Linked DNA regions of Aromatoleum petrolei. The protein of the gene in region 5 interacts with the protein of the main gene of each other region in a pairwise test. Links are inferred from orthologs where the notes say so. Each region holds a gene or a part of one and is shown on either strand. Other genes may lie near its edges. The genes, in order: secB, ybgC, ToN1_RS21480, secG and secA.

Region 1 (2,729 bases), 2.0 Mb from region 5 along the record:
TGCAGGATTTCGGGGAGGGTCTTTCCCTGCGCGAGCGCCAGTCCGACGCGGCGGTTGCGCGACAGATCGCCCGTGCAGGTCAGGATGAGGTCGCCCATGCCAGCCAAACCCATCAGCGTGTCGGCTCTGCCACCCAGCGCCGTGGCCAGGCGTGCGATCTCCGCGAGCCCGCGCGTGATTAGGGCTGCGCGCGCGTTGAGGCCGAAGCCCATCCCGTCGGAAACGCCGGCAGCGATCGCGAGCACGTTCTTGATCGCGCCACCGATTTCGGCGCCGACGACGTCGCTGTTGGCGTAGATGCGCAGCCGTGGCTGGTGGAGCTTCTGCACCCACTCGCGGGCAAACGCGATGTCGGCTGCCGCCAGCGTGATCGCCGTCGGCATGCCGCGGGCGACTTCCGCCGCGAAGCTGGGGCCGGTCAGAACGCCGCAGGCGGCGCCTTCGCCCAGTTCTGCCGCGACGATCTCGTGTGGCAGACGTCCGCTGCCGGCCTCCAGTCCCTTGCATGCCCAGAGCAGCGGTGTGCACGGCGCGACGTCACGCAGGCGGCGCGCAGTCTGGCGCAAACCCGCGAGCGGAGTGACGACCAGATGAAGGTCTGCGCCGCGGGCCGCGGCGTCGAAGTCGGAACTCAGTTCGAGTGCCTGCGGCAACGGCACGTCGGGAAGGTAGCGGGCGTTCACTCGCTCGGCGGCGAGCGCCGAGATGTGGTCGGCATCGCGCCCCCACAGGATCACCCGGTGTTGTGCCGAGAAGGCCAGCGCCAGCGCGGTGCCCCATGCGCCGGAGCCGAACACGGCAATGCGGGTCGGGCTCAAAGCCCCCAGACCTCGGTCACCCGGACGAAACCGTTCGCGCCGTCCTTGTGGCGGACGGGGAGCCAGCCTTCGTTGGCGCTGCCTGTGACTTCGAGTACCACGTCCTTGGCACTCTCGAAAGCGACCGGGGCATCGGCTGCGGGGCGCTGGCGCACGACTGCGCGGGCACTCGTGACCATCACCGTGCGCTTTTCTGACAGCGCGCGGCGCTCGATCCAGTTGATCGAGCCGCCTGCGTCGCGCACCTTGGCCCACTTGTCGAGACTGACGACCACTTCGAGCGGCGTTCCCGCTGCGATGATGAACAGCCGCTTGCCCTTGTCCGACGGTGAGTCGTACATGATCGCAGGCTCGGCGACCGAGCGGTATTCGATCGCGTGCACTGCCGCTGCCGGGACTGCCAGCGCGGCCGCGAGAGCGATGCGGTGGAGCAGGGTGCGCATGGCGTTTACTGGATCGGCAGTTCGCCCGGTTCGCGGGCTTCGGATTGCTGCTGCTGCGCCTGGTACAGCGCCTCGAAATTGACCGGGGCGAGCACCACGGGCTGGAAGCCGGCACGCGTGACCGCGTCCGAGATCGCCTCGCGCGCATACGGGAAGAGGATGTTCGGGCAGCCGATCATCGTAACCGGTTCGAGGTCGCCCTCGGGAATGTTGCGGATCTGGAAGATGCCGGCCTGGGCAACCTCGATGAGGAACACCGTGCGTTCGTCGGCGAGCTTGGCCGAGACGGTGACCGTCAGCGTGATTTCGTAGACGCCCTCGTCGACGCCGCTCGCCTCGGTGCGCAACTGCACGTTGATCTGGGGATTCTCGCGCTCGAGGAAGATGCGCGGGGCGTTGGGCACTTCCAGCGAGAGATCCTTCACATACAGCTTTTCGATGGAGAAGACGGGGGCTTGAGCGTTTTCGGACATGTCGGTGCCTGAAGAATGGTTTGAAAAGGGTGAAAGGGGAAGGGGGCTCAGGCCTGCAGCAGCGCGTCGAGCTTGCCCTGGTGTTCGAGTTCGTAGAGATCGTCGCAGCCGCCGACGTGCGTGTCGCCGATGAAGATCTGCGGAACGGTGCGGCGACCGGTGAGCTCGATCATTTCGTCACGGCGCACGGGATCCTGGTCGACCCGGATCTTCTCGATGTCCTGCACCCCCTTGCGCCGCAGCAGTTGTTCGGCGCGTACGCAGTAGGGGCACACCGCCGTGGCGTACATGCGGATCTTAGCGTGCATCGTCATTTCCTCTTGCGGCTGAGCGGCTGGCCCGCCTTCTCCCATTCGGCGACGCCACCGCGCAGGTTGAACAGCTTCTCGAAACCGGCCTTCTTCAGGGTGGCGAGGGCGGCCGCGGAGCGGTTGCCCGTGGCGCAGCACAGGATGATGGGGCGGTCCTTGAACTTTTCCAGTTCGCTGCTGCGGCGCTCGAGTTCGGCGAGCGGGATATGGCGTGCGTTGGGGATGTGTCCGCCGGCGAATTCGCCCTGGTCGCGGACGTCGATGAGCTGGGCGTCCTCGCGGTTGATCAGAAGGGTCGCCTCGACGGGCGAAAGCTGCGACTTGTCGCCCTGGCTGCGCGCGAGGTCGAACAGCAGCCATGCGCCGCTTGCGGCCGCGAGTGCGGCCCAGTACCAGTTTTGCTGCAGGAATTCCACGTAGATTTACTCCGTTTGCTTTTCTTGTGCTCTGGCGGCTCGTGTGTGGCAGGGGGCGCCGCCGGCCCGGCGGTCAGTTGCGGCCGGGCTGGTCGTTGCAAAACACTTCGCGCATCAGGGCGATGAGCTGAAGCGTGCGTTGGTCGCAGATGCGGTAATAGACGCGGTTGGCATCCTTGCGGGTCTGCAGCACGGCCTTGTCGCGCAGGATCGCGAGATGCTGGGAGATGTTGCTCTGCGAGGTGCCGACCGCCTCGACGATGTCCTG
Region 2 (2,932 bases), 550 kb from region 5 along the record:
AATGCCGGCTCGGCGGCGGGCGGGGCGACGAGTTCGACCTCGAGCGCCGCGGGCGGGCTGCTCTGCCAACGGATGCCGAAGAGCAGGAAGGCGACGAGGCCCAGGTGAACGACTACCGTCAGCGCCAGCGAGGCCCACTTGCCGGGCTCGTCGCGCTGCAGGTCAAGGTGCGTGTCTTTCATCGGGTGCTGCTGGTACTCGTCTGCAGGCCGACTTTCTGGAAGCCCGCCTTGCGGATGCTGTCGAGCGTGTCCATCACGCGTTCGTAAGACACCTGCTTGTCCGCGGCGACCAGGATGGGTTGCTGGGGATTGCGCTGCAGCGCGTTGTGCAGTTCGCGCAGCAGCTCGGTGTTGCTCATCTTCTGTTCGGTCGAGCCGCTCGTGACCTTGAAGGTCAGCGAGCCGTCCTTCTTCACGGACACCACCATCGCCTCGGCCGGCGGTTGCGGCACCCCGCCCACGGTGGGGAGATCGACGCTGCCGGTCTGGATCATCGGCGCGGTGACCATGAAGATCACGAGCAGCACCAGCATCACGTCGATGTAGGGCACGACGTTGATCTGGTTCATCAGGCGGCGCTGGCGCATCGGTGTTTCCTCCCGCTCAGCGCAACTGGCGCTGCAGGATGTTCGAGAACTCTTCCATGAAGCTCTCGAAGCGGATGCTGATGCGGTCGATGTCGTGCGCGAAGCGGTTGTAGGCGACCACCGCGGGTATCGCAGCGAAGAGGCCGATCGCGGTGGCGACGAGCGCCTCGGCGATGCCTGGGGCCACGTTCGCCAGCGTCGCCGAGCTGACGTTGGACAGGCCGCGGAAGGCGTTCATGATGCCCCACACGGTGCCGAACAGGCCGATGTACGGGGACACCGAGCCGACCGAGGCGAGAAAGGCGAGGTGCGCCTCGAGGTCGTCGACCTCGCGCTGGTAGGTCGCGCGCATCGCGCGGCGCGCGCCGTCGATGATCGACGCGTTGTCGTGGCTCTTGCTGCGCAGCTTGGTGAATTCGCGGTAGCCGGACTCGAAGATGCGCTCCATGCCGCCGGTTTCGTGGCGGGCGGCGGCGGCCGACTGGAATAGCGAGTTGAGGTCGCCGCCACTCCAGAAGTCGCGCTCGAAGCCGTTGGTCTTGCTGCGGGCGGCGCGGATCTGGAAGGACTTGCGGAAGATCCAGTACCAGGAGACGAGCGACAGGCCTGCGAGCAGGGCCATGACGAGCTGGGCCAGGACGCTGGCCTGGCCGATGAGGCTGATGATCGAGAGATCGTGGGAGACGGTCATGCTTGTACGAGTTTTTCCAGTTTTGTGCGCATGTCTGCGGGGAGCGGGGTCGGGCGTTTGCGGTCGAGGTCGACACAGGCGATGACGAAGCGGCCGCGGAACAGGACTTCGTCGCCGCGCATCACCTTCTGCATGAACACCATGCTGGCGCCGCGCAGCGTTTCGACCCCCGTCGTGACGTGTAACGCATCATCGAGCATTCCTGCTGACAGATAATCGCCGGCAACGGAGCGGACGACGAAACCGATGCGCTGTTCGGTCAGCAGGGCCTGCTGTTCGAAGCCTGCCACGCGCAGCCATTCGGTGCGTGCTCGCTCACAGTAACGCAGGTAGTTGGCGTAGTAGATGACTCCGGCGGCGTCGGTGTCCTCGTAATACACGCGGACCGGCAGTGAAAATACGTGGTTTTCGCCGGAGTTTGACGGCGGGCGAGGTGTGTGCATCGCAACATTCTAGCCGACGGTGTGCCGTCTGTTACATCTGCTGCGCGGGTACTGTTTTGCAAAAGGTAAGGTGCGGACGGCCAGGCGGCCGCCCGCGTCGCGGTGGGGGCGCAAGAGCTGCGCCCGAAATGCTATCCTTCCGCATCCCCGACTAGTCCATCTCCGTTCGCACAGGTCGTAACGTGGTTCTTCCATTCTTCGGCAAGAAGCCCGCTCCCGGCACTCAGCCGTCAGGTGCCTCGTCCGGCGCGGCACCCTCGTCGGCTGCGCCCCAGGTGGAGCCACCCGAATTGTCCAAGCTGGATTTCTCGATCGGCGATCCGACGCACGCCCTGGCGCATTGCGCCGGGCAGGTCGAGGTGCAGGAGATGGGGGCGGGCATCGGTGCCGCCTACGAGGAGGCCGCCGTGCTGTACGCGAACGGGAATACGGCGGAGGCGGAAGCGGCGCTCAACGCAGTGCTGGATGGGCAGGGCGGCCATGCGGGCGAAGGGCTGTGGATGATGCTGCTGGACTTGTACCGCCTGACCGGGCAGCGCCAGCGTTTCGAGGCGCGGGTGCTGGATTACGCGACGCGCTTCGAGCGGTCGCCGCCGCCGTGGATGGACCTGTCGAGTGCGCAGGAGCATGTGCGCTCGAACGCGGCGCCGATGGTGAATATGTCGGGCAGCCTCTCCGGGCAGGCCGCGGCGCAGTTCCAGCAGGTCGCGATCATCGGCAAGAAGAGTGGTGCCATCCGCATCGACCTGGGGCGCCTGCGCTCGGTCGATGAAGACGGATGCACGCTGTTCCGCGACGTATTGCGCGAACTGGCGATGGAGAGGGTGAAGGTGTCGCTGCTGAACTGCGGCCAGCTCGCGGAGATGCTGGCGGGGCAGGTGCGCACGGGCGAGCCGAGCGGGCGCGACATCTGGCTGCTGCTGCTCGAGATGCTGCAGCACACCGGCGAGCAGGAGCGGTTCGAGAACCTGGCGGTGGATTACGCGATCACCTTCGAGGAGTCTCCGCCGTCCTGGGAGGCGCGGGCCGGCCAGGCGGCCTCGACGACGGCCGTTCAGGAGGTCGCGCTCGATCTGGATGCGCCGGCGAGCGGCGATTTCGTGCTCGACGGCGAGGTCACCAGCGCGGCGGTGGAGAAGATCCGCAAGCTGGCTGCGCACGCGAGCAGCCTGCAGAGCGTCGAAGTCGACTGCGGCCAACTGCGCCGCA
Region 3 (3,000 bases), 2.9 Mb from region 5 along the record:
ATCCGCTTCCTGCAGGAACGCAATTTCCCGTTCGTCGCCTACGGTCGCACCGAGACGCCCCTGCCCTACGCATGGTTCGACTTCGACAACGAAGCCGGCGGCCGCATGGCCGCGCAGCGCCTGCTCGACCTGGGCCACCGCCGCATCGCCCTGATCCACGCACCGCTGGAGCTGAGCTTCGCGGCACAGCGCCATGCGGGATTCGTTGCGGCCCTGCGCGAAGCGGGCATCGAACCCGATCCGGAACTGATCATCGAGGCTCCGCTCAACCGTATCGGCGGCTACCAGGCGGTCGGAGAACTGCTCGCGATGAAAAAGCCGCCCACCGCGCTGCTGGTCGACAACAATGTGGCGGGCGTGGGCGCCCTGCGCGCCCTTGGGGACAATGGCTGGAAACCAGGCAGCGGGATGTCGCTGATCGTGTACGACGGCATCCCGTCCGAGATTCCGCTCACCTGCACGGTGACCGGCGTACTTCAGCCGACCGGCGAATCGACCGGACGCGCGCTCGCCGATCTGGTGCTCGATGTCCTTGCGGGCAAGCCGCTCGAGGATCTGCACCGACTCGGGCAGCCGTGCATCGGCGCGGGCGAGACCGACGGCCCGCCGCCCGCCCCGACCCGCCACGCGCGCACGAAGACGCCCTGCTGAACGGACAGGGAAGGCCGCCCAGGAGAACCGCGCGCAGGGGCGGGCTGCCATGGTTTCACCCGGTTCGTGCCGTCCGGCTCAGAACCACACTTCCATCTGCGCACCGACCAGCCACTTGCTTTCGCCGGTGAACTTCGTGCTGCCGAAGCCCTCGTTCGCGCCGCCGTCGTAGGTGAAACCGTTCAGGTCCTTGTCCCAGCCCATCCAGGTGGCGAAGAGGCGCAGTTCGGGTCGCGCAAAGAAGCCGGCGCCAGTGTCGAGCTTGAAGGTTGGCGAAACGGTGAGCTTGTAGAAGTTGCCCTTCGCCTGGGAGAAGGTGCTGTCCAGATCCATGTACTGGAAGCTGCCTTCGTACTGCATCGCGAAATTCTTGTTGATCGCGTTGGTGAAACGCAGGTTGGCGGACGCCCACTTGTATTCGTCGCCTTTGTTGAATCGATCCTTGCTGACCTCGGCCATCAGCGCGGGTGAGACTTTCCACTTCGGCGCGAAATCGGTTACACCGAAGCTCATCACGCGGAACGCCTGGGCGTCTTCCAGCAGGTTGCCGACCGCGCCGAGTCGCTTGACCTCGGCCCCCAGCCCCCGGCCGGCCAGTATGCCGGTCTTGGAGAAGCCGTCTGCGAGTCCGTAAAAGCTCGGTGCATGGTAGGCGAACAGACCGTGCACGCCACTGGTCGCACGGTCGCTGCCGTTCACATCGTTGTTCTTCGCATGCATGCCGTTCAGCATGAACTGCCAGTTGCCGACGTAGCTGTTCATCGTGAAGACGTAGCTCTTGATGCCCTCGTCATCCTCATTGAGGAAGTCGCGTCCATACACTGAGACGTTGGTCTTCCAGTCCGGCGTCACCTGGGCGTCGTACACGCCCGCACCGGTGCCGGAAAGGAAGACGAAGTCGCTATCAAAGAAGTGGATGTCGAAGTTCTTTTTGTCGAAGCGCTTGCCCGCCCAGATCGTGGCGTTTTCCAGCGCGGTGCCCTTGAACGTCGGCAGATTGCCCATCTCGGCATAGGCCCAGCGAACGTTGATGCCGTTCTCGCCACCGGTCCAGTCGTTGTTGCTATTGACGCCGTCCGCGAGCATGAACCCGAAGGTCGCCCAGCTACCGTCGTCCGAACGGAAATTCTTCAGCATCTTCGCCTCGACGTAGGTATCGGTCTCCAAGCCGAGGCGGCCCACCGCGCCCCCAAGATTGCCGGCCGGCGTGATGTAGGGGCCTACCCCCTTCACCGTGAACATGTCGCTATTCGACACCGTGCCGGAGCGCGCGTACCCGTGAAACTCGAAGGACGACGCCGTCTCGGCCGCCGCCTTGGTGAGCGGCGCCTGCGCTTCGCCGGCGGCCTTCGCCGCCGACGCCGTGGTGTCCGCCTTGCGGGCGACTTCGCCGGCCTGCTGCGCGCTGGAGCTCGCCTGCTGTGCGGCGCTCGTAGCCTGTTGAGCCGCGGTGGTCGCCTGTTGGGCAGCCGTTGTCACCTGACGCAGCATCTCCTCCAGCTTCGCGATGCGCGCCTCGAGTTCCTCGACCCGCGTCTGCTTCGCCTTGTCCGCCGCGGCGGCGCTGCCGCAGAAAGCCAGCGCGATCCCGAGAGCAATGGCGGTTTTCTTCGTAATCATCCTCGTTGTCTCCTCTTCCTCGATTTCTTCGTGCCCTGCCGCCCGCCACCACACCTCTGCGGGCGTGTGTACCGGACGGAAAACGTTTGTCGACTTGCTCTCCGGACGCAGACTGGCCTCGCCAGATCCGTGTTGATGCGAAGTGTAGTATTACTACTTTCGGAGCGCAAATACTTTGTATTTATTCCACGCAAACCGACAAGGCGAGGTATTAGAAAAGACGTCATTACACACATTATTCTCGCCTTTACTGGACATCAACACCAATCACGGCGCACCTGAAGCACAAACGAGAACCGCCTTTACATTCTGTTCTTTTTTACCAACTACACATATTTCTATGGATGTTTTCTCCCGAAAGCGCTTTTGGCTGATTGCCAAGACGTGCCCTGGTGAGTTGGCGTGGCGCGTGTGGAGGCACGGCACATCGGCCGAGCGCATATCGGTCAGGTCCGGGCGGAGATCCTGCCCGCACCGAGGGCCAGCAGTGCGGCACCGATGACCACGACCGAAAGGGCCGCCGTCAGCGAACTGGAATGCGCGAGCCCGCCAATCAGGGGCGGCCCGATCATGAACCCGCTGTATCCGATGGAAGTCACCGACGCAATGGCCGCGGCACGGCTCACGCTCGGCACCCGGGTCGCGGCGTTGAGGAGGATGGGTGCGACGGGGGCGAGGCCGGCCCCCACCAAGGCGAACCCGATCAGCGCGACCCATGGCGTTGCCGCC
Region 4 (2,759 bases), 2.3 Mb from region 5 along the record:
CCGCTCCATGCACCATTCCCATAAGCCGAATAATCGAGACCCGACACATCGATCAATTCTTCGAAGCAGAGCTCTGCGTGATCACGCAAGCACTGGGCCACACCGAGATAATCTTCCGGCGCAACGTCGATAGTCACCTCACCACGATCGACGACAATCGACCGCAACTTGTCACCCAGGACCTCTTGCAGGACCTGGCTCAGACGCTCAAGCTTGGGACTCATAGATGAACCATCCGTCAGCGCGCGATGGTATTCGTGCGCTTGATCTTGTTTTGGAGCTGAATGATGCCGTAGAGCAGCGCTTCAGCCGTCGGCGGACAACCCGGGACATACACATCCACAGGCACAATGCGATCACAACCGCGCACGACCGAGTAGGAGTAGTGATAGTAGCCGCCACCGTTAGCACAAGAGCCCATGGAAATCACCCAGCGCGGCTCCGCCATCTGCTCGTAAACCTTGCGCAGCGCGGGCGCCATCTTGTTGCAGAGAGTCCCCGCAACAATCATCAGGTCAGACTGGCGCGGACTTGGCCGAAACACCACGCCAAAGCGGTCCAGGTCGTAACGAGAACAACCCGCATGGATCATCTCGACTGCACAGCAGGCCAGACCGAAAGTCATCGGCCAGAGCGACCCCGTGCGAGTCCAGTTGATTACCGCATCAAGCGAAGTGGTTACAAACCCTTCGCGAAAGACGCCCTCAATACTCATGCATCACTCCCAGTCGAGTGCACCGTTTTTCCACTCGACGACATAACCGATGACCAGCACGGCAATGAAGACCATAACCGAGCCGAATACGAACCACGCGACCTGACCTGCCGCAATGAATTCCTGGAACACCGTCGCCCACGGAAAGAGGAAGGCGATTTCGAGATCGAAAAGGATGAAAAGAATCGCGATGAGGTAGTAGCGCACATCGAACTTCATGCGCGCATCTTCGAAGGCCTCGAAGCCACACTCATACGGAGACAGTTTCTCGCTGCCAGGGCGATAGGGCGCAACGAGACGCCCCAGAATGACGGGAACAAGGCCAAAACCAAGCCCCACGAGGATGAACATCAGAACAGGAAAGTAGTTTTCCAGCATTGCGTGACACCCCGTCTTAAATACAGATTGTTTTAGTTTTTTTAATTAACCCACTGCATGAAAACGCCCGCTTTCGCGGGCGATTCAGTGTTCTGGTGCCGACGGTGAGACTCGAACTCACACGGCTTTCGCCACCACCCCCTCAAGATGGCGTGTCTACCAATTTCACCACGTCGGCACGTTCGTTACAGCGCGAAATTATACGACCTTTCCCGTATCCCGCAAAGCCCCAAGGGGAACTTATTTGGGAATCGACTGGGCCTTTGAATCGTCCGCCATGCCTGCCGGAGCCCCCTCGCCAGCTGGCGCCGTCACGGCAGCGTCCTGCATGACACTGGCAGGCTTGACCGCCGTACCGTTACTCAAATAGCTCAGGCCGAGACTAGTCAGGAAAAATACGGCAGCGAGCACGCCCGTCGTGCGACTGAGGAAATTTGCCGAACCGGAGGCACCGAACACACTCCCCGATGCACCACTTCCGAATGCCGCACCTGCGTCCGCCCCCTTGCCATGCTGCATGAGAACCAGAGCAATGATGCCGAGTCCCACCAGCACATGAACGGTCAAGACAATAGAAAATAAGTAATTGCTCATAATATGACCTTGTTTTGAATCTCAACTGCCCTGCACGACCGTTGCCGCTCGACAGATTTCAAGAAAGGACTGCGCGTCGAGCGAAGCCCCACCGATCAAGCCACCATCCGCATCCGGCAGGCCGAACAACCCGCCTGCCGTTTCGGGTTTCACGCTACCGCCATACAGGACTTGACTGCGCTCGGGCGCGGAAACATGGCGCCCCAGCCAACGCCTGACGAACCGGAGCACCGCCTGCACCTGCTCGACCGTCGCTGCACGTCCGGTACCGATCGCCCATACAGGCTCGTATGCGAGCACGATACGCTGCAGCGCCTCGGGCGACAGCGTGACCGCGAGGGCATCGAGTTGCCGGTGGAGCACCTGCTCCGTTACGCCGGACTCGCGTTCGGCCAGCGTCTCGCCGATGCAGACGATGGGTACAAGCCCACCTTCGAGCACCACATCCGCCTTGCGGGCAATCAACACGTCAGATTCGCCGTGCAGCGCCCGTCGCTCGGAATGGCCGACAATGACAAATCGCACGCCGAAGTCGCCGAGCATGGTGATGCTGACATCGCCTGTGTAGGCGCCGTCGGCGAATTCGCTCACATCCTGGGCGCCGAGCGCGACATCACTGCCACGGAGGATTTCACCAACCTGCGAGAGGTACGGAAACGGCGGACACACCGCGCAGTCCATGCCCGCGGGCATGGCACCCAGCAACTGGTCCAACAGAGCACTATTGCGCGCACGATCGCCATTCATCTTCCAGTTACCGACGACTAGCTTTCGTTTCATGCACTGCGCCCCAGCCAAATTTTTGGATTGTATCTGCAGCCCTTCGCTAGGTAAAGGAAGCGGGCCGGACAAAGACTGAGAGGGGCACTGTAACAGCGCCCCTCCCTTCTGCAAGCAAGTCTCGGAGAATGTCAGCGCGCCATCCGCCACCATCCACAGGACGCGCCGGGAGCCAGCCTACGCGACCCCATACGGCTCAACCGAAGCGTCCGGTGATGTAGTCTTCGGTTTCCTTGCGCTTCGGATTGACGAAAATCTGGTTCGTTTCGCCAAACTCCATCAGTTCGCCGAG
Region 5 (3,323 bases):
CCCCGAGGCCGCGCGGCTCGCGCCCCGCCGGCCCGGCCGCCTCCTCCGGAACGCCGAGGCGCAGCTCCGGAAACAGGATGGACTCACCGGAGCACCTGCCCTTGGGATCAGTCGGCCCGGTCATGCGCGTAAAAGCCGCATGCAAAGCCAGGAACGGCCCGCTCGGGGCCGTTCAGGGACGCGGCGGGAAAGCGTCTGACCGCCCATCCTGCCTCAGCTCAGCTTGCCGTGGCAGTGCTTGTACTTCTTGCCGGAGCCGCAGGGGCAGGGGTCGTTGCGTCCGACCTTCGGAGCCTGCGCAACGGCCGTGCCGCCCTCCTGCGCCTGCGATGCGGCGCCAAGCGCCTCGTCGTAGTCGGCGTGGTGATACTGGACATTATCCAGCTCGGGCGGGTGCTCAGCCTCCTCCAGCTGCGATTCGGTGCGGACCTGCACGGTCATCAGCAGCTTGGACACTTCGCTGCGCACGGTCTCGAGCAGGCCTTCGAACAGCTCGAAGGCCTCGCGCTTGTATTCCTGCTTCGGGTTCTTTTGCGCGTACCCGCGCAGATGGATGCCCTGCCGCAGATGATCGAGTGCGGCCAGGTGCTCGCGCCAATGCGTATCGAGGCTCTGCAGCATCACGTCGCGCTCGAACTTGTGCCACGCGCCCGCGTCGACCAGCGCGACCTTCGCGGCATAGGCCTCGTCGGCCGCGGCGAGGATGCGCTTCAGGATCGTTTCGTCGTCGAGGTTGGACTCGGCCTTCAGCCACTCGCCCACCGGGAGGCGGAGCTGGAATTCTGCAGCGAGCGCCTGCTCCAACGCGGGGATGTCCCACTGCTCCTCGACACTGTCGACCGGCACGTAGATGCGGAAGGCGTCGTGAAGCACGCCCTGGCGCATGGCGTGGATGGTGTCGGAGATGTCCTCGCTCTCAAGGAGCTCGTTGCGCTGCTGGTAGATCACCTTGCGCTGGTCATTGGCGACGTCGTCGTATTCGAGCAGCTGCTTGCGGATGTCGAAGTTGCGCTGCTCAACCTTGCGCTGGGCCGACTCGAGCGAGCGGGTGACCATGGCATGCTCGATCGCCTCGCCCTCGGGCATCTTCAGGCGCACCATGATCGCGTTCAGGCGCTCGCCGGCGAAGATCTTCATCAACGGATCCTCGAGCGACAGGTAGAAGCGCGAACTGCCCGGATCGCCCTGACGGCCCGCGCGACCGCGCAGCTGGTTGTCGATGCGGCGCGACTCGTGCCGCTCGGTGCCGACGATGTGCAGGCCGCCCGCCGCGAGCACCTGATCGTGCACCTTCTGCCACTCCTCGCGCATCGCGGCGATGCGGGCGTCCTTCTGGTCCTGCGCCAGCGCATCGTCGTCGCGGATCGCCGCAAGCTGGCGCTCGATGCTGCCCCCGAGCACGATATCGGTACCGCGGCCGGCCATGTTCGTTGCGATCGTGATCACACCGGGGCGGCCCGCCTGCGCGACGATCTCCGCCTCGTGTTCGTGCTGCTTGGCGTTGAGCAGCTGATGCGGCAGCTTCTCGCGCTGCAGCAGCCCGGAGAGGAATTCGTTGATCTCGATCGAAGTCGTGCCGACCAGCACCGGCTGGCCGCGGCCGACGCACTCGCGGATGTCGGCGATCACCGCATCCCACTTTTCCTTGGCGGTGCGATAGACCTTGTCGTTGTCGTCACGGCGCTGCATCGGACGGTTGGTCGGCACCACCACCGTTTCCAGGCCGTAGATCTGATGGAATTCGTAGGCTTCGGTGTCGGCCGTACCGGTCATGCCGGCGAGCTTGCCGTACATGCGGAAGTAGTTCTGGAAGGTGATCGAGGCGAGGGTCTGGTTCTCGGCCTGGATGCGCACGCCCTCCTTGGCTTCGACCGCCTGGTGCAGCCCCTCGGACCAGCGGCGGCCGGCCATCAGGCGGCCGGTGAATTCGTCGACGATCACCACCTCGTTGTTCTGCACGACGTAGTGCTGGTCCTTGAAGTACAGTGCGTGCGCGCGCAGCGCCGCATAGAGGTGATGCACGAGGAGGATGTTGCCCGGGTCGTACAGGCTCGATCCCTCCGCCAGCAGTCCCATGCGCGTGAGGATCTGCTCGGCGTTCTCGTGACCCTGCTCGGTGAGGAGCACCTGGCGCGCCTTGAGGTCCAGCGTGTAGTCGCCGGGCTTGGTGACGTCCTCGCCCTCACCTTCCTGCTGCGTGAGCATCGGCGCCACCTGGTTGAGCTTGAGATACAGCTCGGTGTGGTCCTCGGCCTGGCCGGAAATGATCAGCGGGGTGCGCGCCTCGTCGATGAGGATGGAGTCCACTTCATCGACGATCGCGAAATTGAGGCCACGTTGCACGCGCTCGCTGGTGGAATACACCATGTTGTCGCGCAGGTAGTCGAAGCCGAACTCGTTGTTCGTACCGTAGGTGATGTCCGCGCCGTAGGCGGCCTGCTTTTCCTCGTGCGTCATGCGCGACAGGTTGCAGCCGGTGGTCAGCCCGAGGAAGCCGTAAATGCGCCCCATCCAGTCCGCGTCACGGCTGGCGAGGTAGTCGTTGACGGTCACGACGTGCACGCCCTTGCCCGTCAGCGCATTGAGGTAGGCCGGCAAGGTGGCGACCAGCGTCTTGCCTTCGCCGGTGCGCATCTCGGAGATTTTCCCGCTGTGCAGCACCATGCCGCCGATCAACTGCACATCAAAGTGGCGCATGCCGTGGACGCGTTTCGCCGCTTCGCGCACGACCGCGAAGGCTTCCGGCAGCAGGCTGTCCAGGCTTTCGCCGTTCGCGACGCGCTGCCTGAATTCTTCCGTCTTGGCCCGCAGGGCCTCGTCCGTCAGGGCCGAGATCGTCGGCTCCAGGGCATTGATGGTGCGTACCGTCTGGGAATACTGGCGGATGAGGCGGTCGTTGCGACTACCGAAAATTTTCTTGAGCAGGCCGGAAATCATGTGGGTATCTGGTGGGACCGATTCGGCAAAGCGGGAAGTTTAGCATGCCGGCCGCAAGCCCCCGCAGGGGATGCGGCGACCACCCGCCTGATCAGCCGGGAACATCGCGCTTGCGGCCCGGGCACGTGCGACCTACCATCAGGGCGCACTCCGACTACGGCATCACCATGACCCAGCTCATCCAGCGCTTCCTGGGCACCGGCGACGCGCTCGCTCGCCTGAAGGACCACGCGGCGCGCCTGATGCGCCTGCAGACGCTGCTCCAGCAGCACCTCCCGCCCGCGCTCTCGTCGGCCTGCTCGGTCGCCAACCTGAAGGGCGACACGCTGGTCCTGCTCGCCAATGGGGGCGCTGCGGCCGCGCGCCTCAAACAGATCGCACCGTCA

Evidence for each region.
Region 1: the proteins of secA (region 5) and secB interact in binary tests that used the Escherichia coli proteins (3 or more experiments, as listed by UniProt). The link is inferred for Aromatoleum petrolei from one-to-one orthologs.
Region 2: the proteins of secA (region 5) and ybgC interact in binary tests that used the Escherichia coli proteins (3 or more experiments, as listed by UniProt). The link is inferred for Aromatoleum petrolei from one-to-one orthologs.
Region 3: the proteins of secA (region 5) and ToN1_RS21480 interact in binary tests that used the Escherichia coli proteins (3 or more experiments, as listed by UniProt). The link is inferred for Aromatoleum petrolei from one-to-one orthologs.
Region 4: the proteins of secA (region 5) and secG interact in binary tests that used the Escherichia coli proteins (3 or more experiments, as listed by UniProt). The link is inferred for Aromatoleum petrolei from one-to-one orthologs.

Annotation. Positions count from the first base shown.
Region 1 is NZ_CP059560.1:3,778,392-3,781,120, forward strand. What follows is about bases 1-2,706. They hold secB (protein-export chaperone SecB), read right to left. Parts: upstream 1,735-2,706; coding sequence 1,267-1,734; downstream 1-1,266. Other genes in these bases: ToN1_RS17160 (NAD(P)H-dependent glycerol-3-phosphate dehydrogenase), read right to left, coding at 1-818; ToN1_RS17165 (SH3 domain-containing protein), read right to left, coding at 815-1,261; grxC (glutaredoxin 3), read right to left, coding at 1,782-2,042; ToN1_RS17180 (rhodanese-like domain-containing protein), read right to left, coding at 2,045-2,461; ToN1_RS17185 (ArsR/SmtB family transcription factor), read right to left, coding at 2,535-2,706. Also shown: more of ToN1_RS17185, read right to left, coding at 2,707-2,729. UniProt on the Escherichia coli protein: One of the proteins required for the normal export of some preproteins out of the cell cytoplasm. It is a molecular chaperone that binds to a subset of precursor proteins, maintaining them in a translocation-competent state.
Region 2 is NZ_CP059560.1:2,358,880-2,361,811, reverse strand. What follows is about bases 1-2,909. They hold ybgC (tol-pal system-associated acyl-CoA thioesterase), read right to left. Parts: upstream 1,724-2,909; coding sequence 1,277-1,723; downstream 1-1,276. Other genes in these bases: ToN1_RS10760 (STAS domain-containing protein), read left to right, coding at 1,906-2,909; tolQ (protein TolQ), read right to left, coding at 606-1,280; tolR (protein TolR), read right to left, coding at 179-589; ToN1_RS10780 (energy transducer TonB), read right to left, coding at 1-182. Also shown: more of ToN1_RS10760, read left to right, coding at 2,910-2,932.
Region 3 is NZ_CP059560.1:4,683,878-4,686,877, reverse strand. What follows is about bases 1-2,977. They hold ToN1_RS21480 (carbohydrate porin), read right to left. Parts: upstream 2,272-2,977; coding sequence 730-2,271; downstream 1-729. Other genes in these bases: ToN1_RS21475 (MFS transporter), read right to left, coding at 2,718-2,977; ToN1_RS21485 (substrate-binding domain-containing protein), read left to right, coding at 1-651. In the rest of the region: more of ToN1_RS21475, read right to left, coding at 2,978-3,000.
Region 4 is NZ_CP059560.1:4,056,129-4,058,887, reverse strand. Bases 11-2,746 are described here. They hold secG (preprotein translocase subunit SecG), read right to left. Parts: upstream 1,688-2,746; coding sequence 1,334-1,687; downstream 11-1,333. Other genes in these bases: pstB (phosphate ABC transporter ATP-binding protein PstB), read right to left, coding at 2,664-2,746; tpiA (triose-phosphate isomerase), read right to left, coding at 1,709-2,467; ndhC (NADH-quinone oxidoreductase subunit A), read right to left, coding at 719-1,093; ToN1_RS18535 (NuoB/complex I 20 kDa subunit family protein), read right to left, coding at 239-715; ToN1_RS18540 (NADH-quinone oxidoreductase subunit C), read right to left, coding at 11-224. In the rest of the region: more of ToN1_RS18540, read right to left, coding at 1-10; more of pstB, read right to left, coding at 2,747-2,759. UniProt on the Escherichia coli protein: Subunit of the protein translocation channel SecYEG. Overexpression of some hybrid proteins has been thought to jam the protein secretion apparatus resulting in cell death; while this may be true it also results in FtsH-mediated degradation of SecY.
Region 5 is NZ_CP059560.1:1,804,980-1,808,302, forward strand. Bases 14-3,313 are described here. They hold secA (preprotein translocase subunit SecA), read right to left. Parts: upstream 2,938-3,313; coding sequence 214-2,937; downstream 14-213. Other genes in these bases: ToN1_RS08270 (HDOD domain-containing protein), read right to left, coding at 14-124; ToN1_RS08280 (DciA family protein), read left to right, coding at 3,105-3,313. In the rest of the region: more of ToN1_RS08270, read right to left, coding at 1-13; more of ToN1_RS08280, read left to right, coding at 3,314-3,323. UniProt on the Escherichia coli protein: Required for protein export, interacts with the SecYEG preprotein conducting channel.